3 regions of the Nocardiopsis sp. NPDC055824 genome follow, and region 2 is predicted to be linked to each of the others. Evidence: riboswitches for the same ligand, from Rfam matches in the RefSeq annotation. Region 2 holds a riboswitch; each other region holds the start of a gene.
What was found. Region 2 has a riboswitch for cobalamin ahead of metE (5-methyltetrahydropteroyltriglutamate--homocysteine S-methyltransferase). Riboswitches for the same ligand answer to the same signal wherever they lie in the genome.
Positions count from the first base shown of each region.

Region 1: another riboswitch for cobalamin. It lies ahead of ACWGL3_RS02535 (VWA domain-containing protein); the one in region 2 lies ahead of metE (5-methyltetrahydropteroyltriglutamate--homocysteine S-methyltransferase).
Region 3: another riboswitch for cobalamin. It lies ahead of ACWGL3_RS02595 (ABC transporter substrate-binding protein); the one in region 2 lies ahead of metE (5-methyltetrahydropteroyltriglutamate--homocysteine S-methyltransferase).

Region 1 covers NZ_JBSHDN010000005.1:1,293-9,731, reverse strand. Annotated here, with positions in the region: gene ACWGL3_RS02545 (cobyrinate a,c-diamide synthase) at 1-1,195, opposite strand, end outside; gene cobO (cob(I)yrinic acid a,c-diamide adenosyltransferase) at 1,273-1,887, opposite strand; gene ACWGL3_RS02535 (VWA domain-containing protein) at 1,887-3,995, opposite strand; cobalamin riboswitch at 4,029-4,165, opposite strand; gene cbiE (precorrin-6y C5,15-methyltransferase (decarboxylating) subunit CbiE) at 4,222-5,460, shown strand; gene ACWGL3_RS02525 (cobalt-precorrin-4/precorrin-4 C(11)-methyltransferase) at 5,443-6,225, opposite strand; gene ACWGL3_RS02520 (precorrin-2 C(20)-methyltransferase) at 6,210-7,724, opposite strand; gene ACWGL3_RS02515 (precorrin-8X methylmutase) at 7,721-8,386, opposite strand; gene ACWGL3_RS02510 (nitrite reductase) at 8,383-8,439, opposite strand, start outside.
Region 2 covers NZ_JBSHDN010000318.1:250-4,787, reverse strand. Annotated here, with positions in the region: gene ACWGL3_RS31005 (polysaccharide deacetylase family protein) at 47-1,600, opposite strand; cobalamin riboswitch at 1,863-2,037, shown strand; gene metE (5-methyltetrahydropteroyltriglutamate--homocysteine S-methyltransferase) at 2,198-4,489, shown strand.
Region 3 covers NZ_JBSHDN010000005.1:20,925-29,363, forward strand. Annotated here, with positions in the region: gene ACWGL3_RS02585 (ABC transporter ATP-binding protein) at 1-308, opposite strand, end outside; gene ACWGL3_RS02590 (FecCD family ABC transporter permease) at 305-1,321, opposite strand; gene ACWGL3_RS02595 (ABC transporter substrate-binding protein) at 1,318-2,376, opposite strand; cobalamin riboswitch at 2,437-2,646, opposite strand; gene ACWGL3_RS02600 (alpha/beta fold hydrolase) at 2,744-3,826, opposite strand; gene msrA (peptide-methionine (S)-S-oxide reductase MsrA) at 4,117-4,773, opposite strand; gene rarD (EamA family transporter RarD) at 5,110-6,087, shown strand; gene ACWGL3_RS02615 (flagellar associated protein) at 6,210-7,151, shown strand; gene ACWGL3_RS02620 (hypothetical protein) at 7,360-8,439, shown strand, end outside.

The DNA of each region.
Region 1 (8,439 bases), on a different contig from region 2:
CCCAGGCCGGGTGGTCCCCGTGCCCGGGTGTGAGCGCCGTGCGGTGGAACTCGTGGCCGGTGACCCGCTCCCCGGCCCGGGTCAGCAGCGTGTCCCCCGGCGAGACCGCCTCGGGGTAGCGCAGGGTGAGCCGCTCCGTCATGCGGGCGACGGCCGGGACGGCACCCGCCATGGCGTGGCCGTCGAGCGCGCCGGCGAGGTAGAGCAGGCCGGCGCACTCGGCGACCGTCGGGACCCCGCCGCGGACCGCCTCGCGCAGCTCGGCCAGCAGGCCCCGGTTCGCGGCGAGCCCGCCCGCGTACACCTCCGGGAAGCCGCCGCCCAGGTAGAGGCCCCGGGTACCGGCCGGCAGGCCGGCGTCCTCCAGGGGGTCGAACGCGACGACCTCGCACCCGGCGGCGGTGAGCAGCTCCTCGGTCTCGGTGTAGCGGAAGGTGAAGGTCCGGCCCCCGGCCACGGCGACCACCGGACGCGGGCCCGCGCCCGGGGCCGCCACCTCCGCGGCCGGGTCCCACGGGCGGGCGTCCAGCGCGGGCGCGGAGCGGGCCGCATCCAGCAGCGCGTCCAGGTCGACATGGCCCGCGATGTGCTCGCCGAGCCGCTCGACCACCCGCGCCGAGTCCTCCCGCTCCGAAGCCGGGACGAGCCCGAGGTGGCGGGACGGACTGGCGATCCGCTCGTCGCGGGGGACCACGCCGAGGACCGGCAGGCCGACCGAGCGGGTGATCTCGGCGACGTTGCGCGCAGAACCGGCCTTGTTGAGGAGCACGCCGACGACCTCGACCGCCGGGTCGTAGGCGGCCATGCCCGCCACCAGAGCACCCACCGACCGGGACATGCGGGACACGTCCACGACCAGGACAACGGGCGTGCGGGTCAGGGCCGCGACGTGCGCGGAGGAGGCGAAGCCGTCGGTGCCGATCCGCCCGTCGTGCAGCCCCATCACCCCTTCGACGACGGCCGCGTCCGCGCCCCGGGCCCCGTGCAGGAGCAGCGGCGCCACCCGCTCCTCCCCGACCAGGTGGGGGTCGAGGTTGCGGCCGGGGCGGCCGGTGGCCAGGGCGTGGTACCCGGGGTCGATGTAGTCCGGGCCGACCTTGTGGCCGCTGACGGCGAGCCCGGCGTCGCGGAGCGCGGCCATCAGCCCGGCGGCGACCGTGGTCTTGCCCTGCCCGGTCATGGGAGCGGCGACCATCAGCCTCGGCAGGGCCGCCGGCCGTGCCGGGGGCGCCGAACGGGACGGCCCCGTCGGCCCCGGGGCCGACGGGGTTCTCACCACTCGATCCCCCGCTGGCCCTTGCGGCCCGCGTCCATCGGGTGCTTGACCTTGGTCATCTCGGTGACCAGGTCCGCCGCCTCCAGGAGCTCGGGGGCGGCGCGGCGGCCCGTGACGATCACGTGCTGGCGGCCCGGACGGTCGCGCAGGGCGGTCACGACGTCCTCGACGTCGACCCAGCCCCAGTGGATCGGGTAGGTGAACTCGTCGAGGATGAGCAGGTCGTGCGTCTGCTCGGCGAGCCTGCGCTTGATCTCCGCCCATCCCTCGGCCGCGTCCGCCGCGTGGTCCTCGTCGCTGCCCCGGCGGCGGCTCCAGGACCAGCCCGAGCCCATCTTGTGCCACTCCACGGGGCCGCCCTCGCCGGTCTCCTCGTGCAGCCTCCCCAGGCGTTCGAGCACGGTCTGCTCGCCGATGCGCCACTTCGCCGACTTCACGAACTGGAACACCCCGATCCGCCAGCCCTGGTTCCAGCCGCGCAGCGCGAGCCCGAACGCGGCGGTCGACTTGCCCTTGCCGTCCCCGGTGTGGACGGCGAGCACGGGCTGGTTGCGGCGCTGCCGGGTGGTGAGCCCGTCGTCGGGGACGACGGACGGTCTGCCCTGGGGCATCAGGCGGCCCTCTCTCTCACGGCGTTTCCCAAGGTGTCGGCGCTGACCTCGTCGACGGGCAGGTGTTCGGCGCCCATGCGGGCGGCGAGGGCGGCGGCCAGGCCCAGGCGCAGCGGGCCGGACTCGCCGTCCACGACGACGGTGGCCACGCCCAGGCCGGCGACGTGGTCGGCGGCCTGCAGCGACCGGCCGACCGCACCCCGTCCGCCGGTGGCCCGGCCGTCGGTCACCAGGACGAGCAGGGGGCGCTGCCTCGGGTCGCGCAGGCGCTCGCGCCGCAGGACCCGGGCGGCCTCCAGCAGGCCCTCGGCGAGCGGGGTGCGCCCCCCGGCGGGCAGTGCGTCCAGGCGGGCGGCGGCGGTGTCCACCGAACGGGTCGGGGGCAGCACCAGGTCGGCCGCCGTCCCCCGGAAGGTCACGAGCCCGACCTTGTCGCGGCGCCGGTAGGCGTCCAACAGCAGGGACAGGATTGCGGTCTTGACCTCGCCCATGCGCTTGCGCGCCGCCATGGAGCCGGAGGCGTCGACGCAGAACAGCACCAGGTTGCTCTCCTGGCCCTCGCGCACCGCGACGCGCAGGTCGCCGGGGAGCAGGCCGATCCGGCCGCCGCCGTGCGGGCGGGAGGCCGCCGCCCTGACGGTCTCGACCAGGTGGAGCGGGCCGCCGGAACCCCCGCCGGGCGGTGCGGCCCCGATCCGGCGGCCCCGGGAGCCGAGGGCGCGGCTGCGCCGGCCGTCGGCGCCGGTCCCCGTGCCCCGCGCGGTGAACGTCCGGGGGCGGTAGGGGGCGCCCGCCCCGACCGTGGTGCCGGCCGTGGGCTCGGGCCCGGCCCCGTCCCGCTCGGCGTCCCCGCGGTCCCGGGGGGCTTCCGCCTCCCGGGCGTTCTCCGGCCCACGGGGCGGGACGGAGGACCGGTCCGGTTCGCAGGCGCCGGCCTCCGGGGGCCGGGAGGGGGCCCCGTCCGCGTCCTCGGGGGCGTCGTCCCCGCCGTCCCCGCCGTCATCGGCGGGGGAAGCGGGGTCGTCGGAGCCGGTGGGGCCTTCGGAGCCGCCCGGCGGCTCGGGGCCGTCCGGCGGCGGCTCCTCGTCCCCCAGGACGCGGTCGAGGAGCTCCTCGTCGAGGCCCGGCGCGTCGAAGGGGTTGCGCCGGCGCCGGTGCGGCAGGGCCAGCAGGGCCGCGCGGCGGATGTCGGCCAGGGAGACAGAGGTCCGGCCCTCCCAGGCGGCGTGCGCCAGGGCCGTGCGCGCGGTCACGATGTCGGCGCGCAGGCCGTCGACCTCGAACGCCGCGCACACCTGCGCGATCTTCAGCAGCGCGGCGTCGGACAGCCGGGCGCGCCGGGCCGTCTCCCGGGCCGCCGCGATGCGCTCGGCGAGGGCCTTCTCGGCCCGGTCGTAGCGTTCGGAGAAGGCGGCGGCGTCGGCGTCGTAGGCCATGCGCCTGCGGACCACCTCCACGCGTGCGGCGGGGTCGGAGGGTGCGGCGACCTCGACGGTCAGCCCGAACCGGTCCAGGAGCTGCGGGCGCAGCTCGCCCTCCTCGGGGTTCATCGTCCCGATGAGCAGGAAGCGCGCGGCGTGCTCCACGGAGAACCCGTCGCGCTCCACGGTCACCCGGCCGGTCGCGGCGGCGTCCAGGAGGAGGTCGACCAGGTGGTCGTGGAGCAGGTTGACCTCGTCCACGTAGAGGAGGCCGCGGTGGCCGCGCGCCAGCAGCCCGGGTTCGTAGGCGACCCGGCCGTGCGTGAGCGCCTGTTCCAGGTGCAGCGAGCCCAGGACGCGGTCCTCGGTGGCGCCCACCGGCAGTTCGACCAGGCGCACCGGGCGGCGCTCCACGGCCGTGCCGGGAGGGAAGGGACCATCCGGCGACTCCTGCGCGGGGTCGGCGGGGTCGACGGAGAAGCGGTCGCCCCGGTAGACCTCGACCGGGGGCAGGAGGGGGGCCAGGGCCCGCACCGCGGTGGACTTGGCGGTGCCCTTCTGGCCGCGGACCAGGACGCCGCCGATCTCGGGGGAGACGCTGGCCAGGACGAGGGCCAGGCCCAGGTCGTCGAGCGGTTCGGCGTCGCAGCCGACGATCGCCGAGAAGGGATAGTGGGACGTCCGCAATGGCATGTGAGGCTCCCGCTCGTTTCGCCATCGGTCATGGGCGGGTGCGGGGCCGGTCTTCGGACTCACCGAGTCCTCCTGTACGGAGGCTCGGCTCACCGCAGCGGGCCTGTGCCGGATTCTCACCGGGCTTCCCAGATTCTCCCCGGACGCCGTCCCCACCGTTTCCGATGGCTGGGCAGCCGGGGCACCTCGCACCTTCGGCCGCCACGATAGCGTCCTGCCCATGAAGGTCGAGATGTCCCCTCCCCGAATCACCGTCGTCGGCATCGGCGCCGACGGCTGGCCGGGCGTGCCCGAGAGGCTGCGCGGGCTGGTCCTGGCGGCCGACACGGTGCTGGGCGGGCCCAGGCACCTCGCCATGCTGCCGCGGGCGCCGGGCCAGCGGCGCCGGGCCTGGCCCTCCCCGCTGCGCGAGGGCCTGCCGGACCTGCTCGCCTCCCTGGAGGGCCGCGCCGTCGTCGCACTGGCCTCCGGCGACCCCCTGGTCTCGGGCATCGGCAGCACGCTGATCGACCTGCTCGGAGCGGACGCGGTGCGCGTGGAACCGGCCGTCTCCTCGGTCGCCCTGGCCCGCGCCCGGATGGGGTGGCCGGCGGAGGGGAGCACGGTGCTGTCCCTGGTGGGGCGAGACCCGCACCTGCTGATGCGCGACCTGGCCCCGGGACGCCGCGTCCTGGTGCTCTCCTCGGACGCCGCCACCCCCGGGACGGTCGCCGCCCTGCTGGTCGGAGCGGGCTACGGCGGCAGCCGGATGACCGTCCTCGGCGACCTGGGGGCGGCCGGGGAGTCGCGGTCGGCGAGCAAGGCCCGCGACTGGCTCGGCTCCCCTCCGGAGGAGGTGCCCCGGCTGCACGTACTGGCGCTGGAGCTCTCCGGGCCGACGGGCCTCGGACTGGTCGCCGGGCTGCCCGACGACGCGTTCGAGCACGACGGCCAGCTCACCAAGCGGGACCTGCGCGCCTCGGCGCTGGCCCGGCTGGCGCCCTCCCCGGGGCAGCACCTGTGGGACGTGGGCGCGGGCGCGGGCTCGGTCGGCATCGAGTGGATGCGCGCCCACCCCTCGTGCACGGCCACGGCGGTGGAGGCCGACGCCGGGCGCGCCGAGCGGATCGGCCGCAACGCCGACAGGCTCGGCGTCCCGGGCCTGCGCGTGGTCGCCGGCCGTGCGCCGGACGCGCTGGAGGGGCTGGCCCCGCCCGACGCGGTGTTCGTCGGCGGCGGCGCGACCCGGCCCGGCGTGCTCGACGCCTGCCTGGAGGCGCTGATACCGGGCGGCCGACTCGTGGTGCACGGGGTGACACTGGAGACCGAGCGGCTGCTCGCGGACGCCTACCGGCGCCACGGCGGGGAGCTGACCCGCACCGCCGTGGAGACCGCCGCGCCCATCGGCGCGTTCACCGGATGGTCCCCCGCCCGCACCGTCACCCAGTGGAGCCTGGCCACGTCACCCGGAAGCGCCTGACGAGGGGGCGGCGCCCCTGGGCCGCGCGGGGTCGTACAGGTAGGACTCACCGCCCCCCTCGGGGTCGAGCGCCCACCCGACCAGGATCACCGCCGCCTGCCGGAGCCCCGCCTCCTCCACCAGGCCGGCGACGGTGGAGACCGTCCCGCGCAGCACCGCCTCCTCCGGCTGGCTGGCCCGGTACACGACCACCGCGGGACAGTCCGCGCCGTAGGCGGGGACGATCTCGGCCATGAGCTCCCGCACCCGCCGGATCGCCAGGTGCAGCACCAGCGTGGCCCGCGTCGCCGCGAACGCGCCCAGCGCCTCGGTCTCCGGCATCGCCGTCGACCGGGCGCCGGTCCGGGTCAGCACCACCGACTGGGCCACCAGCGGCACGGTCAGCTCTCGGCCCACCAGCGCCGAGGCGGCCGCGTAGGCGGGCACCCCCGGCGTGACGTCCCACGGGACCCCGTGCGCGTCGAGCCTCCGGGTCTGCTCGGCCAGCGCCGAGTACAGCGAGGGGTCCCCGGAGGTCAGCCGTACGACGTCCCGGTCCGCGGCGTGCGCGGCGACCAGGCGTTCGGTGATGCGGTCCAGGTCCAGACCCTGGGTGTCGACCAGTTCCGCGCCGGGGGCGCAGTGGGAGAGGACCCCGGGGTCCAGGTACGTGCCGGGGTAGAGGACGACGTCGGCCGCGTTGAGCATGCGCGTGGCGCGGACGGTGAGCAGGTCGGCGGCTCCGGGCCCCGCCCCCACGAAGTGCACGGTCACGGCTGCACCCACCTCGGCGTCCAGACCCGGCCCGCCCCGGAGACGCGGGTGCCGGAGGCGCCGACGATGAGCAGGCAGCGCATGTCGACTCCGGCGGGGTCGAGCTCCCCGAGCGTGGTCACCGCCAGGGACTCGCCCTCCCTGCCGACGCTCCGTCCGACGACGACCACGGTGTCGGGCTTGCGGTGCTCCAGCAGGACCTCGCGGGCGGCGGCGACCTGCCCGGTCCGCGAGCGCGAGGCCGGGTTGTAGATCGCCAGCGCCAGGTCGGCCTCGGCGACGGCGCGCAGGCGCCGTTCGATCACCTCCCAGGGCTTGAGCCGGTCCGACAGGCTCATCACCGCGAAGTCACCGCCGACGGGGGCGCCCGCCCGGGCGGCGACCGCCTGCACGGCGCTGACGCCCGGCAGCACCCGGACCGGGACGTCCCGGTAGGCGGGGTCCTCGGCCGCCTCGAACACGGCGGTGGCCATGCCGAACACACCGGCGTCCCCGCCCGAGACCACCGCCACGCTCTCACCGTCGCGGGCGAGCCCGAGGGCGAGGCGGGCGCGGTCGATCTCGACGGTGTTGCCGGAGGCGTGCCGGGTCAGGCCGGCCCGCTGCGGGACGCGGTCGACGTAGGGGCCGTAACCCACCACGTGGTCCACCCCGGCCAGCGCCGCGGAGGCCTCGGGGGTGAGCCAGCGGCCGGGACCGGGCCCCAGGCCGACGACCAGCAGCTCGGCGGCAGGGCCGGCGGGCTCCACGGCCGAGGGTTCCGGCAGGGGCCGGTCGCGCGACCTCCTGCCGTTGCGGCTGTCCCCGGTGACCAGGACCAGGGAGAAGTAGGGCACCGTCGCCGGATCGACCTCGGCCACGGGCAGCCGCCGCTCCCCGTCCATGGAGGCGCGCTCCACGTACACGGCGTGCTCCAGCCGCCCCGCGGACTCCAGCGCCCGGCGCACGGCGGGGAAGGTCCGGCCCAGCTTCATGACCACCGCGGCGTCGGTGTCGGCCAGCCGGCGGGCCAGCTCCGGCTCGGGGAGGGTTCCGGGCAGCACGGTGAGCACGTCGGTCTGCCGGGCCAGGGGGGCCGCCGCCACCGCCGTGGCCGCGGCGAACGCCGGGACCCCGGGCACGATCTCCGTCTCGTACCGCTCGGCCAGCCGGTCGTGCATGTACATGTACGAGCCGTAGAACAGCGGGTCGCCCTCGGAGAGGAGCACGACGTCGCGGCCGGCGTCCAGGTGCGCGGCCAGCCGGGCGGCGGACTCCTCGTAGAAGTCGGCCAGCACCCCCGTGTACCCGCCCGGGTGGTCGGTCGCGCCGGTGGTGACCGGGTAGGTGAGCTGTTCCTCGACCGCCGACCCGGGGATCAGCGACGCGGCGATGCGGCGGGCGTTGGACGCCTTGCCGACCCCGGCGTGGTAGGCGACGACGTCGGCCGCGGCGATGAGCCGTGCGGCCTTGAGGGTGATCAGCTCGGGGTCGCCGGGGCCGACGCCCACCCCGTGGAAACGTCCGGTCACTCCTCCTCCTTGGCGAGTGCGTTGAGAGCGGAACAGGTCATCGCGGAGCCTCCGCGGCGGCCGCGGGCGGTCACGTAGGGGATGTCGGCGCCGAACCGGTCGCCGAACTCCGTCAGCGCCTGCTTGGACTCGGCGGCCCCCACGAAACCGACGGGGCAGCCGACGATCGCGGCCGGGCGCGGCGCCCCGTCGGCCAGCATCTCCAACAGGTGGAAGAGGGCGGTGGGCGCGTTGCCCACGGCGACCACGGCGCCCTCCAGGAACGGTTCCCACAGGGAGACCGCGGCGGCGCTGCGCGTGGTCCCCCACTCGGCGGCGAGGCCGGGGACGCGTTCGTCGCCCAGGAAGCAGAGCACCTCGTTGTCACACGGAAGGCGGCTCGCGGTCACACCGCTGGCCACCATGCGCGCGTCGCACAGGATCGGCGCCCCGGCACGCAGGGCGGAGCGCGCCGCGGACACCAGGCCGGGGTGGACCACCAGGTCCCCGGCGAGGTCGACCTGGCCGGTGCCGTGGATCATCCGCACGGCGAGCCGCTCCGCGTCGGCGGGCAGGTGCCCGAGCTCGGCCTCCTTCCTGATGACGGCGAAGGAGTCCGTGTAGATCGCGGGCCCGTCGTCGATGTAGTCGTAGTGCCGGCCCGGCCGGCGTGGGACGGTCACCGTGCCTCCCCGGGGCTGGAAACGGACTCTCCCGGCACCAGGACGCCGCGCCA
Region 2 (4,538 bases):
GCGGCCGGGGTCGCCGGGCCCCGCCGGCCCCGGGACCCCGCGGGCCTCAGGCCGCCTCGTCCCCCTCCGGTTCCCCGCCGTCCCCTTCCGTTTCGGCGGGGGGCTCGGGGGCCCCGTCGACGTAGGCCTCGCCCGGCTCGGTGGCGCCGAGCAGCTGGGAGACGGTGACCATGGTGTAGCCGCGCTCGTCCAGTTCCCGGACGATCGCGCGGGAGGCGTCGACCGTCGTGTCGTGGATGTCGTGCATGAGGATGATCGCCCCGGGGGAGGCGCCGTCGACGGCGCGGTCCGCGACCACCGACGACTTGCGGTCCTTCCAGTCGTTGGTGTCGATGCTCCACAGGATCTGGGCCAGGCCCATGTCGGCGGTCACCGAGGCGACCTCCGCGTCGGTGGACCCGTAGGGGGGCCTCATGAGGTCCATGGTGTACCCGGTCTCGCGGTACACCAGGGCCTGCACGGTTTCGAGGTCGGAACGGATCCCGCCCGCTCCGAGCCCGGCCAGGTCGGGGTGGGAGAGGGTGTGGTTGGCCAGTTCGTGGCCCTCCGCGTAGGCGCGCCTCACGGTGCGCGGATCCTCCATGACCGGGTAGCCGGTGACGAAGAACGTCGCGCGGGCGTCGTACTCGGCCAGGATGTCCAGCAGTTCGGGCGTGCGTCCGCCCGGGCCGTCGTCGTAGGTCAGGGCCACGCACTTGGACCCGGGGGCGGAGCAGTCGACGTCCTCGCCCGCGGGCGGCAGGACCCCGGGGACGGCCGTCTCACGGCTGATCTCCTCCTCCCGGGGCGGGGCCGCGACGGCGAAGTCGCGGACGCCCCGGGTCGCCGAGCGCAGCGCGCGCTCGCCCAGGTCCGACAGCAGGGGGGCGGACTCCGAGGCGGCGACGACGGCGTGGGTCCTGCCCTCTTCCACGGGGGCGACCTGTCCCGCGTCGAACTCCACGACGAGGTCGCCGGCGGGGTTGAACCCCACGGAGTCGTACAGCGAGGCGATCGGGTGCACCGCGTCCGGAGCCGCGGTCCCCGGGAGGGCGTCCCGCACGAGGCCGTTCAGCTCCTCCAGTTCCCCCTGGCCGGCGATCAGGGCGGTGGAGGGGTGGGTCGAGCCGGTGAGGGCGTCGTACCAGTAGGTGGTGTATCCCTCACGGGTTCCCTCGGAGTCGGTCTCCTCACGGGTCACGCGGACCCCGACGATGTCGTCGTTGGCCGCCGTCAGGTTCCACGCGGACTCGAAGGAGACCGCTCCGGGGTTGGCCGCCTCGAAGGCGTCCACCTCGGCGGACAGCGCGCGGTCCAGGAAGTCGCTCAGCGGGTCGGCGTCGGGGACGACCGGGTAGGAGACCTCCGCGGCCACCCCGCCCTCGCGGGCGAGCTCGGCCTCGGCCAGGTCCACCACGTCGTCGGGGTCGACCACCGTCAGCCCGTCGGGCTCGCCGGCGGCGGGCGGGCCCGCCTCCGGTCCGCCGTCCGCCGACCCCGGGTGCGTATCGCTCACGGGTTCGGAGGCGAGCACGCCGGGCGGGGTGACGGCCAGCCAGACCAGCCCCGCGACGACCGCCAGCGCGACCGCGATCGTGGACAGGGGGTGACCGGGGGCCATGGTCGGTTGGGACTGCTTGTTCACCAGGGGTTCTCCACGTACATCTTCAGACGAACGATCGCGGGGAGCACGGGGGAGGACTCGGCCCCGCGACGCTTCATGTCGGTTGTGACGCCGGCCGCGCAACAGGGGTTCGCGCTGATTCCGGCCGGGGGCACAGGGCAGCACGCCGGGTACAGGGGCGGAGGGGTGCTCCCTATACTTGCAGGCGTGGAAGGTACATGCTCCACCCCAGAACCCGGGCCGCGCCCGGAAGGGGAGGGGTGTGTCGCAAGAGGGAACCCGGTGCGACTCCGGGACTGCCCCGCAGCGGTATGAGGGAACGAACGTCGCCATAAGCACTGGTAATCCGGTCGGAAAGGTCGGAAACCGGGAAGCGGCGGCCAGTAGGAGGACGGCGTCCGCGCCGTCCGCGCCCCCGAGTCCGAAGACCTGCCTCCACCCGGCGGCGCACCCGTGCCGCCGGTGGTCCCGTGCCCCGAGGGAGGGCCGAGGAGCGGCGGCAGGCGCACACGCCCACGGCGTGGCCCCGGGCATGCCCGCGTCCTCGCTCACCCCCGCGGCCGGTACCCGGCTTTCGACGAGGGAGAGAAGCTCATGCCCCACACCCCCGAGGCCTCCCGGCCGTCCGTGCGCTCCACCGTGCACGGCTACCCCCGGATCGGCCCGAACCGGGAACTCAAGCGCGCCTGCGAGTCGTACTGGAGGGGCGAGACCGCCGCGGAGGAGCTGGACGGCATCGCCGCCGGCCTGCGCCTGGGCGTCTACGCCCAGCTGCGCGAGGCGGGAGTCGACGACATCCCGTCCAACACGTTCTCGTACTACGACCACGTCCTGGACACCGCGGTCCTGTTCGACCTGGTGCCCTCCCGGTTCGCCTCGCCGGCCGCCGCCGGCGACCGCGACGAGGAGCTGCGCCGCTACTTCGCCCTCGCCCGGGGCGAGCAGGGCGCCCCGCCGCTGGAGATGACCAAGTGGTTCGACACCAACTACCACTACCTGGTCCCCGAGCTGTCGCCGAGCACCCGCCCGCGCCTGGTCGGTGACAAGCCCCTCGCCGAGTTCCGGGAGGCGGCCGAGGCGGGTTTCCCGACCCGCCCGGTCCTGGTCGGCCCGCTCACCTTCCTCCTGCTGGCCAAGGCCGCGGACGACGCCCCCGAGGGCTGGCGCCCCGTCGAGCTGCTCGACCAGCTCCTGGACGCCTACGCCCAGCTCCTCGCCGGCCTCTCCGCCGCGGGGGCCGCCGAGGTGCAGCTGGACGAGCCGATCCTGGCCACCGACGAGGGACGCGCCGCCGTCGGGCTCCTGGAGCGGGTCTGCCGGCGCCTGGGCTCCCTCACCGAGCGCCCCTCCCTCCTGGTCTCGACCTACTTCGGCTCCATCGGGGCGCCCGCACTGCGGGTCCTGAAGGACTCACCGGTGGAGGCCGTCGGCCTGGACCTGGTCACCGACGGCGAGGGCGTCGACGACCTCGTCAAGGTCTCGGGCCTCGGCGGCACCCGCCTGGTCGCCGGGGTGGTGGAGGGCCGCAACGTCTGGCGGACCGACGTCCCGGCCGCCGTGGCCGCGCTCGGCACCCTGCTCGCCCTCACGGACGAGCTGACGGTGAGCACGTCCTGCTCGCTCCTGCACGTGCCGATCGACCTCGACGCGGAGACCTCCCTCGCCCCCGAGCTGCGCGAGGCCCTGGCCTTCGCCAAGCAGAAGGCGTACGAGACGGCCCTCCTCGGCCGCGTCCTCTCGGAGGGGGCCGAGGCCGAGTACGCGGCGGGCGGGGCCGGCGGCGGTCCTGCCTTCACGGACGCCCGCGTGCGCGCCCGCCTGGACGCCCTGGGCCCGGACGCCTACGAGCGCCCCCAGGACAGGGGCGCCCCCACGGACACGCCGCTGACCACGACCACCATCGGGTCGTTCCCCCAGACCGCGGAACTGCGCCGCGCCCGCGCCGCGCACCGGCGGGGCTCCCTGGCGGAGGACGCCTACAGGCAGATCCTCCGGGAGGAGATCGACCGGGTCGTCGCGCTCCAGGAGGAGATCGGCCTGGACGTGCTCGTGCACGGCGAGCCCGAGCGCAACGACATGGTCCAGTACTTCGCCGAGCAGCTGGAGGGCTACGCCACCACCGAGAACGGCTGGGTGCAGTCCTACGGTTCGCGGTGCGTCCGCCCGCCGATCCTGTTCGGCGACGTCTCGCGCCCCGAGCCGATGACCGTCGAGTGGACCACCTACGCCCAGTCGCGCACCGACAAGCCGGTCAAGGGCATGCTGACCGGTCCGGTGACCATGCTCGCCTGGTCGTTCGTGCGCACCGACCAGCCGCTGGGCGACACCGCCCGCCAGGTGGGCCTGGCCCTGAGGGACGAGGTCGCCGACCTGGAGCGCGCGGGCATCCGCCACATCCAGGTGGACGAGGCGGCCCTGCGCGAGCTCCTGCCGCTGCGCGAGGAGCGGCGCGCCGCCTACCTGGACTGGGCGGTGAACTCCTTCCGCCTGGCCACGTCCGGTGTGTCGCCGTCCACGACGATCCACACGCACATGTGCTACTCGGAGTTCGGCCTCATCGTCGGCGGCATCGAGGCGCTGGACGCCGACGTGACCAGCGTCGAGGCCGCCCGCTCCCGGATGGAGCTGGTGGAGGACCTGGGCCGCCGCGGCTACAGGCGGGGGATCGGGCCCGGCGTGTACGACATCCACTCACCGCGGGTGCCGTCCGTGGAGGAGATCGAGGGCTCGCTGCGGCTGGCCGTCGCGCACATCGACGCCGGGAGCCTGTGGGTCAACCCCGACTGCGGTCTCAAGACGCGCGGCTACGCCGAGGCGGAGCAGGCCCTGCGCAACATGGTGGAGGCCGCCCGCCGGGTCCGTGCCGACCTGCCCGGCGCCCGCTAGCGGGGTGTTGCGTGCCCGGTCCGGGAGCCTCCGGGGCGAGGCGGCCGGC
Region 3 (8,439 bases), on a different contig from region 2:
CGGACCGTCAGCTCGGTCTGGGTGTGCGCCTGCTGCTGGACGGTGGCCACCCGCCGTGCCACGGCCCGGCGGCCGACCCGGTCCAGCGGCCGGCCGTCCAGGGTGACCGCCCCGGCGGAGGGGGCGAGCACCCCGGCGAGCAGCCGCAGCAGGGTGGACTTGCCCGACCCGTTGGGTCCCAGCAGGCCGACGGTCTCACCGGGGCGGGTGGCGAGGGTGACGCCGTCGAGCACGAGACGGCCGCCGATCCCGAGGCTGACCCGGTCGGCGCGCAGCCCCTCCCCCGGGGCCCGGACCGGGTGGTTCACGTCTTCCTCCTCACTCGGTACAGCACGGCGACGAAGGCGGGCACCCCGATGAGGGAGGTGACCACCCCCACCGGGATCTCCTGCGGGTCCAGCGCGGTCCGGGCGACCGTGTCCACCCACACCAGGAAGACCGCCCCCGCCAGCGCGGTGACCGGCAGCAGTCGGGCGTGGGAGGAGCCGGTGAGGGCCCGTGCGGCGTGCGGCAGGACCAGGCCCACGAACCCGATCGCGCCCGTGGAGCTGACCAGCACCGCCGTGAGCAGCGCGGTGGCGCTCAGCAGCAGCACGCGGGCCCGCCCCACCCGGACGCCCAGGTTCGCCGCGGCCTCCTCGCCGAAGGCGAAGGCGTCCAGGGTGGTGGTGTGGGCGAGGCAGACGGCGAGCACGAGGCACAGCACCGCGGCGCACAGGAGCACGTCGGTCCATCCGGCGCCGCCGAGGGAGCCCAGCAGCCAGAACAGCACCGCGCGCGTGGTGTCGGCGTCCGCCGAGGTCAGCACGATGAACGAGGTCAGCGCGGAGAACAGCTGCATGGCCGCGACCCCGGACAGCACGACGCGGTCCATGCTCCCGCCGAGGCTGTGGCTGAGCAGCATCACCATGCCGAAGGAGAGCAGGGCGCCCGCGAAGGCCCCCGCCGGGAGCGAGACCGCTCCGGCGCCCCAGCCGAGCACGGTCACGAGGACCGCCCCGGTGGAGGCGCCGGAGGAGACCCCGAGCACGAAGGGGTCCGCCAGCGGGTTGCGGAGCAGGGACTGCATGACCGCGCCGCACACGGCCAGGCCGGCCCCGCAGACCGCGGCGAGCAGGGTGCGGGGCATGCGCAGGTTCCACACGATGCCCTCGCGCAACCGCGTCAGGGGGCTTTCGCCCCACCCGAACCGGGCGGCGGCCGACCTCCAGACCTCGGCGGGGGTGAGGTCGGCGGGCCCGATGGTGACGGCGACCGAGACCGACAGGCCGAGGAGCAGCAGGCCGGAGGTGACGAGCAGCGCCGGGCGCGCACCGCTCAACGGGCGTACCCGAGCTCGCGCAGGCCGTCGGCGACCAGTTCGATGCCCTCGACCGTGCGGATCGAGGGGTTCATCGCCTGGCCGCTGAGCAGGACGTACCGCTCCTCCCGCACGGCGGTGAGGTTGCGGGTGGCCGGGTTGTCCTCCAGGAACTCGATCTTGGCCGCCGCGCTCTCCGCGGTCTGGGAGTCGCGGGTCAGGTCGCCGAGCACGATGACGTCGGGGTCGCGGTCCGCGACGGTCTCCCAGTTGATCTGGGGCCATTCGCTGTGGGTGTCGTCGAAGGCGTTCTTCGCGCCGACGGCCCCGGTGATGGCGCCGGGGGCGCCGCAGCAGCCCGCGAGGTAGGGCGACTGCGCGTTGGCGAACCAGTACATGAGGGAGACGTCCTCGACCTCCAGGTCCTCGGTCGCGGCGTCCACCCGGTCCCGGAGCTCCCCGACGAGCTCCTCCCCGCGTTCCTCCACGCCGAAGATCTCGGCCAGGTCGTGGATCTCGCCGTAGACGGCGTCCAGGGTGAGCGGCTCGCTCCGGGAGCCGTCCCCGCCGCCCTCGTTGTCCTTGCCCGCGGCGCAGTCGGTCGGGGAGACGTACGAGGGCACGCCCAGCTCCTCGAACTGTTCGCGGGTGGCGACCCCGCCGGCGCCGAGTGTGGAGACGAAGGACGCGGTCACGAGGTCGGGCTCGGCCTCCAGGACCCGCTCGAAGGAGGGGTTGTTCTCGGCCAGCCGCGGGATGTCCCCGTTGGCCTCCTCCAATCCCTCCATGATCGGGTCGGTCCAGGTGGCGGTGCCGACCACCTGGTCCTCCAGGCCCAGGGAGAGGAGGATCTCGGTGGTGCCCTGGTTGAGGGAGACCGCCCGCTGCGGGGGCGCGTCGAGGGTGACCTCGTGGCCGCAGTTGTCGACGGTGCGGGGGTAGCCGGACCCGGCGGCCGCTTCGGTGCCGTCGCCGCCCCGGTCGTCCTGCGGGCCGCAGGCGGTGAGGGCGAGGACGGGGGCGAGCAGGAGGGCGAGGGAGGGGAGGGCGGAGGACAGGAGGGCGTGGCGCGACATGGGTATGCCTCAGGTGTCGGGACTCGAACGCGGAGCCTGGCATGGATGCGCCTCCGCGCACTCGACGCGGAGGGGCCAGCAGGTCTTCGGACTCGGGTTCCTCCGGACGGGGTGCCTTCCCAGGGCGGTGCGCGCGGGCGCTTCCGTCCGCGCGCGTGCCCCAGTGGCTCGTGTACCCCGCCCGTCCCCCACACCGCTGCGCGTCAGCTCCGGATTCGCACCGGATTCCCTGACCACCTAGGTGGTACGACTGGCCCCGGAAGGGTACCAAGGGCCCCGCGCGCCCTCCGGGGCGGGCGGGGCCCCGGGCGGCCGCACCGGGGCGGCCGCCCGGGCGACGTGCCGGAACGCCGCCCCCGGGGCCGGGTCACCCGTCGAGGAAGCGAAGCAGCTCCGCGGTGACGAACTCGGGGTTCTCCTCGACGAGCCAGTGCCCCGCGCCCGGCACCTCCACCGCGCGCACGATGTCGGTCATGCGCGTGTCCACGGTGGCCCGGACCGGGTCGAGCTGCCCCTGGGCGGTCATGACCAGGACCGGGACGTCGACCGGTTCCGCTTCCACGGTGTCGCGGACGTCCTCGTCGAGGGTGCGGTAGAGGTCGAAACCGCCGGTGAGGGCCTCGGGCCTGGCGTAGGTCCGCGCGTACTCGTCGATCTCGGCCTCGGTGAACGGGGACCGGTCCGAGGTGCCCCCGAACGCCGTCCCGTTGAAGGAGACCTGGGGGTAGAACAGCGCCAGGTAGTCGCGGACGTCGTCGCCGACCACCGTCTCGGGGATCTCGGGCTGGGAGTGGAAGGCGATGTGCCAGCTCATCGAGCGGTAGGCGGACGCGTCGATCCCGGGCCCGGGGAGCGGCAGGTCGAGGTAGCCGAGGCGTTCGGTGTCCTCGGGGAACCGGGCGGCGTACTGGAAGGCCACCGCGGCTCCGAGGTCGTGCCCGACGACGCCGGCGTCGACCACCCCGAGCTCGTCGGCGATCAGGGTGTGTACGTACCCGGCCAGAGTGGCTTTGTCGTAACCGGTCGGCGAACCGGCGCTGTCGCCCAGTCCGGGGAGGTCGACGGCGTAGACGGTGTGGTGCTCGGCGAGTTCCGGCATGATCGACCACCAGCCGTACCAGGTCTGCGGCCAGCCGTGGATCAGCACCAACGGCGTGCCGCTGCCGCCGGTCACGTAGTGCATGCGGACCCCGTCGACGTCGGCGAACTCGTGCCGGAACGTTCCCTCGAACTCGGGGTCGCCCCGGGTGGCGGCCGCGTAGGGGGGAACCTCCTCCTCGGGGGCCGGCGTGGCGCAGGCCGCGGCGCCGACCATGAGCAGGAGGGCGGCCAGGAGGGCCACCGTCGCCCGCGCGGATCGGAGGAGGCTGCGCGGGAACGGCCGCGGGGTGGTTGTCGGTCCGGGGGCGCGGACGCCGTCCCCGGACGTGGTCGCTTGGTCGGTGCTCACGGGGGCTCTTTCTGTCGAGGTGCGCCCAGTCTCGACAGGATCTCCACTTATGGCACTGAAAATTGCTGTTCCGGCAAGTTGCCCCGGGGCGTGGGCAGGGGCGTACTCCACACCGCGGAGAGGCGGACACAGGGGTCCGGCGGCTGTCGGACGGCGCTCCGGCACACCGGGACCCTGCCCGGTCGCGGGCCGAGGCGGGCACAGGGGCCCGGCCGTCGTCACACGACGGCCGGGCCCCGATCCCTCCGGCGCGGTCGGCCGCGCTCCTGCGGCCGGGCCCGTCCGGGCGGCTAGCCCACGACGCCGATGGGGCAGCTGGTGCCCGTACCGCCGATGCCGCAGTACCCGTTGGGGTTCTTGGCGTCGGACAGGTACTGCTGGTGGTACTCCTCGGCGAAGTAGAAGGCCTTGAGCGGCGCGATCTCGGTGGTGATCGGGCCGTACCCGGCGGCGGTCAGCACCGGCTGGAAGGCGTCGCGCGTGGCCTCGGCGACGGCCTTCTGGGCCTCGTCGTGGTAGTAGATCGCCGAGCGGTACTGGCTGCCGACGTCGTTGCCCTGGCGCAGCCCCTGGGTCGGGTCGTGGCCCTCCCAGAAGGCCTTGAGGACCTCCGGGTAGGTGATCCGACTGGGGTCGAACACCACCCGCACGACCTCGGTGTGCCCGGTCAGGCCGGAGCAGACCTCCTCGTAGGTGGGGTTGGGCGTGTAGCCGCCCGCGTAGCCGACCGCGGTGGTGACGATGCCGCGCTCGGCGCCGAGGCGCCAGAAGATCCGCTCGGCCCCCCAGAAGCAGCCCATCGCCACGTCGGCGATCTCGCTCCCCTCGGGGTAGGGCGGGGTGAGTGGCGTGCCGAGCACGGTGTGCACCGCGTGCACCGGCATCGGGGTGTCCCGGCCGGGCAGGGCACGCGCTGGGTCGACCATGGTCGCTTTTCTCCCGAACATGACCCCAGGCTATCCGCGGCGCGGGCGCGGCGCACGGCCCCGTTCCCGCCTGTGGACGACCCCGCCGCGACCGGGGCGGGCCCCTTCCGGCGGCGCGGAGGACTTCCCTGCGACCGGCCCCGCGCGGGCGCGCTCCCCTCCCCTCCCCGCCCGCGGCCCGGCGTCGAAGGTCTGCCCGGGCGGGCGGTCGATGGCGCCCCCCGACCACCCCGACCACCCCGACCACCCCGACCACCCCGACCACCCCGACCACTGGGAGCATGACCCGTCTCACGAGTCCGGGTATCGCCCGATATGAGGCAGACACGCCCGAGGATTCGTCCTACCATTGCGTACGTGCCGGAATCCAACCGCGGCGTCGCCCTCGGGGCAAGCGCCTTCCTCCTGTGGGGCTTCGCGGCCCTGTACTGGCCGTTCCTCTCCGCCTCCGAACCCAGCGAGATCCTCGCCCACCGCATGGTGTGGGCCCTGCTGGCGATGTGCGTCATCCTCCTGTTCGCCCGCCGGGGCTGGTCCTGGCTCCCCGCCGTGCTCCGCAGCCCCCGGCGCCTCCTGCCCGTCGCCGCCGCGGCCGTCCTGATCTCCCTCAACTGGTGGGGATTCATCTACTCCGTCTCCGTGGAGCAGACCCTCCAGGCCTCCCTGGCGTACTTCATCAACCCCCTGATGTCGGTGTGCCTGGGGGTGCTGCTGTTCTCCGAGCGGCTGCGCACGGCCCAGTGGGTGGCGGTCGGCCTGGGCGTCCTCGCCGTGGCCGTGATGACGGTCGGCTACGGCGTGACGCCGTGGCTCGCGCTGCTCATGGCCTCCTCGTTCGCCGCGTACGGCGCGGTCAAGAAGTACGTCGACCTCGACGGGATGCAGAGCCTGACCGTCGAGACGCTGGTGATGTTCCTGCCGGCGCTGGGCTTCGTGGTCTACCTGGAGGCCACGGGGGCCGGGACCGCGTTCTCGGTGTCGCCCGCCCACACGGCGCTGCTGGTCGGCGGCGGGTTCGTGACCGCCCTGCCCCTGCTGCTCTTCGGCGTGGCCGCCCGCCAGGTGCCCCTGAGCATCATCGGCATGCTCCAGTACATCGCCCCGACCATGATGTTCTTCATCGGCTGGCTCGTCCAGGGCGAGGAGATGCCGCTCGCCCGCTGGATCGGCTTCGCCCTGGTCTGGTCGGCGCTGTGCGTGTTCGCCCTCGACCAGCTGAGCGGCGTCCGCTCACGCTCCCGTGCACGGACCAGGGCCAGGCTGGACCTCATGGCACAGGAGGCCGAACGGGAGAGGGAGCCCGAGAAGCACGCCCGACCGGACAACGAGGAGTGACCCGGACGGATTTCCCCGTTTCGGAGAACACAAACTACCCTGCGTGACACTGTGCTAACGTCAGGTCGCGAACCGGTCACCGTACCGGTTCCGACCAGGCAGCACGTCCCGGAGGGTCCCTCATGCCCCGCACCAGCCAAACGGCCCGCGCCATGCGCGTCGCCTCGGCCGCGTGCTCCATGAGCCCCTCCCTGCTCGGCCTGCCGTTCCTCGTGGGGGCGTTCCTCACCACCCTGTGGCTCTTCGGGGCCTCACCCGTCCACGCGGACGCCCTCGGCGGCGCCCTCGACGGGACCGGGGCCCTCGCGCGGACCGGGACGGGCGCGCTCACCGGGACCGGCGCCGCCCTCGGCGGCACCGGCGCGGACGCGCTGGGGAACGCCGGCGCGCTCGGGCTCGACCGCCCCGGCTCCCTCGACGAGGTCGTCCCGGAGCGGGTCGCCGAACCGGTCTCCCGGACCCTCGGCACCGTCCACCAGGGCCTGGGCCGCCAGGACGGGGACGACGCGGCCGGGCTCCTGGACGACCCCGGCTGGCCGGTGGACGAGCTCCGCGAAGGGGCCCGCCGGGTGGTCGGGGACCTCGACCGGACCCGTCGGGACACCGCCCAGAACCTCCTCTCCCCCGCCGTCGACGCCGTGTCCGGCGTCCAGGAGGCCCCGGCCCCGGGTGGGGCCCGGGCCCGCGAGGGGGAGCCGGAATCCGCCGACCGCGCCCGTGGGCGGAACGGGCGCCATGACGCCCCGTCCGCCTCCGCCGGGACCCCCGGCGGGCACGGGCCCGTGTACGCCTTCGCACCGTCCGCCGCACCCGCCGTCGAGGTCCCCTCCGCCGAGGCGGACGGGGAGCCCGGCGACACCGGCGCCTCCTCCGCGACGGCGCCCTCCGCCCAGCTGGCCACCGGCTCCGCCGCGCCCGCGGGCGGCGCCGCCCCCGCGGTCGCCGGCTACCTGACGGCCCCGCCCGTCACCGCTCCCGCGGCCTCCGCCGTGCTCCTGGCCTCCCGCTCGCTGCACCCCGTGCCGAGCGGTCCCAGCGACGACCCCACCGTCTCCCCCGACTAGGGCGGTCCCACCGCGCGGTGTCCCTTTCCCGCGCGCGGACCGTTCCCAGCGCGGCGTCCCCGCCGCACCTCCTGGGAGCTGACCTGAGTCCCGTGCCGCCGTTCACGTGATTCATGTCAGCCGGTGGTCCACCTCCGGCCCAGGTCGTCGGCGCCCCGGGCGCACGGCTTCCACGAATGCACCGACCACAGCTTCCGGAAGGAATTCCATGACGCAGGCCAAGCGAATCTCAGCCAGGGCCGTCCTGCTCGCCGCGGGCACCGCGGGCTTCGTCGCCCTCGGCGCCGGGATCGCGGGCGCCGAGGGACTCGACTCCCCCGTCCGCGAGATCACGCCGCTCGTCGAGCGGGCCCTGGTGGAGGGCGTCGCCCCCACCGTGAACAGCCTGGCCCCCGGAGGGGTCGGCCCCATCGCGGGCACCGCCCTGTCCGAGCTCCAGGACAGCGCGCACAACCCGGACCGGCCCGCCCCCGACCTCTCCGCGCCGCTGCCCCGGGGCACGGACGTCGCCACCCCGGTCGGGACCGTCCCCAACCCCGTCCCCGCCCTGGCCGACACCGTGTCCGGCGCCCAGGACGCCACGGGGCTGGACGGGAACCCCCACGACACCGTCGGCCACACCGCGGGCGCCGTCGTGGAGGAGCGCGCCGTGGCGGCCGGGGGGGTGCTGGAGGACACCGCGCGGGGCGTCGGGTCCGAGGCCGAGGCGACCCTCGTCGAGGTGGTGCCGCACACCGTGGAGGCCACCTACGCCCTGCGCGACCGGATCGAGCTGCCGGGCACGCGCGAACTCACCACGCTGCCGCAGGCCGCCGAGCTGCCCGACCCCTCGGACCTGACCGCCCTGACCGGGAACGGGAGCATCGTCCTGGACGAGGTCGTGGCCCCGCTGGGCCGGGGCACCGTCCGGCAGAGCGCCCCCGTGGAGCCCCTGGCCGGCCTGACCGACACCGTGTTCTCCGCCCCCGAGGGCACGACCGTCCTGGGGCTGGGCGGCCCGCTGGCCGACGCCGGCGTGCCCCGCATCACGGGCACCGGCATCGCCCCGGTGGACGAGGCGCTGCCGCAGGCCGCCGAGGCCCTTCCGCAGGCCGCCGCCGACACGGGCCTGCCCACCCTGGTGGAGGGCGCGAACACGGAGACCGCGGAGGAGCTCGTGGCGAGCCTGGGCCGGGGCACCGACCTGCTGAACGACATCGACACCAGCGACATCGTGTCGATCGACGGGGGGACCAAGGAGCAGGAGGTCCCCGCGAACATGGTCCAGCACCCGACCTTCACCCAGCTG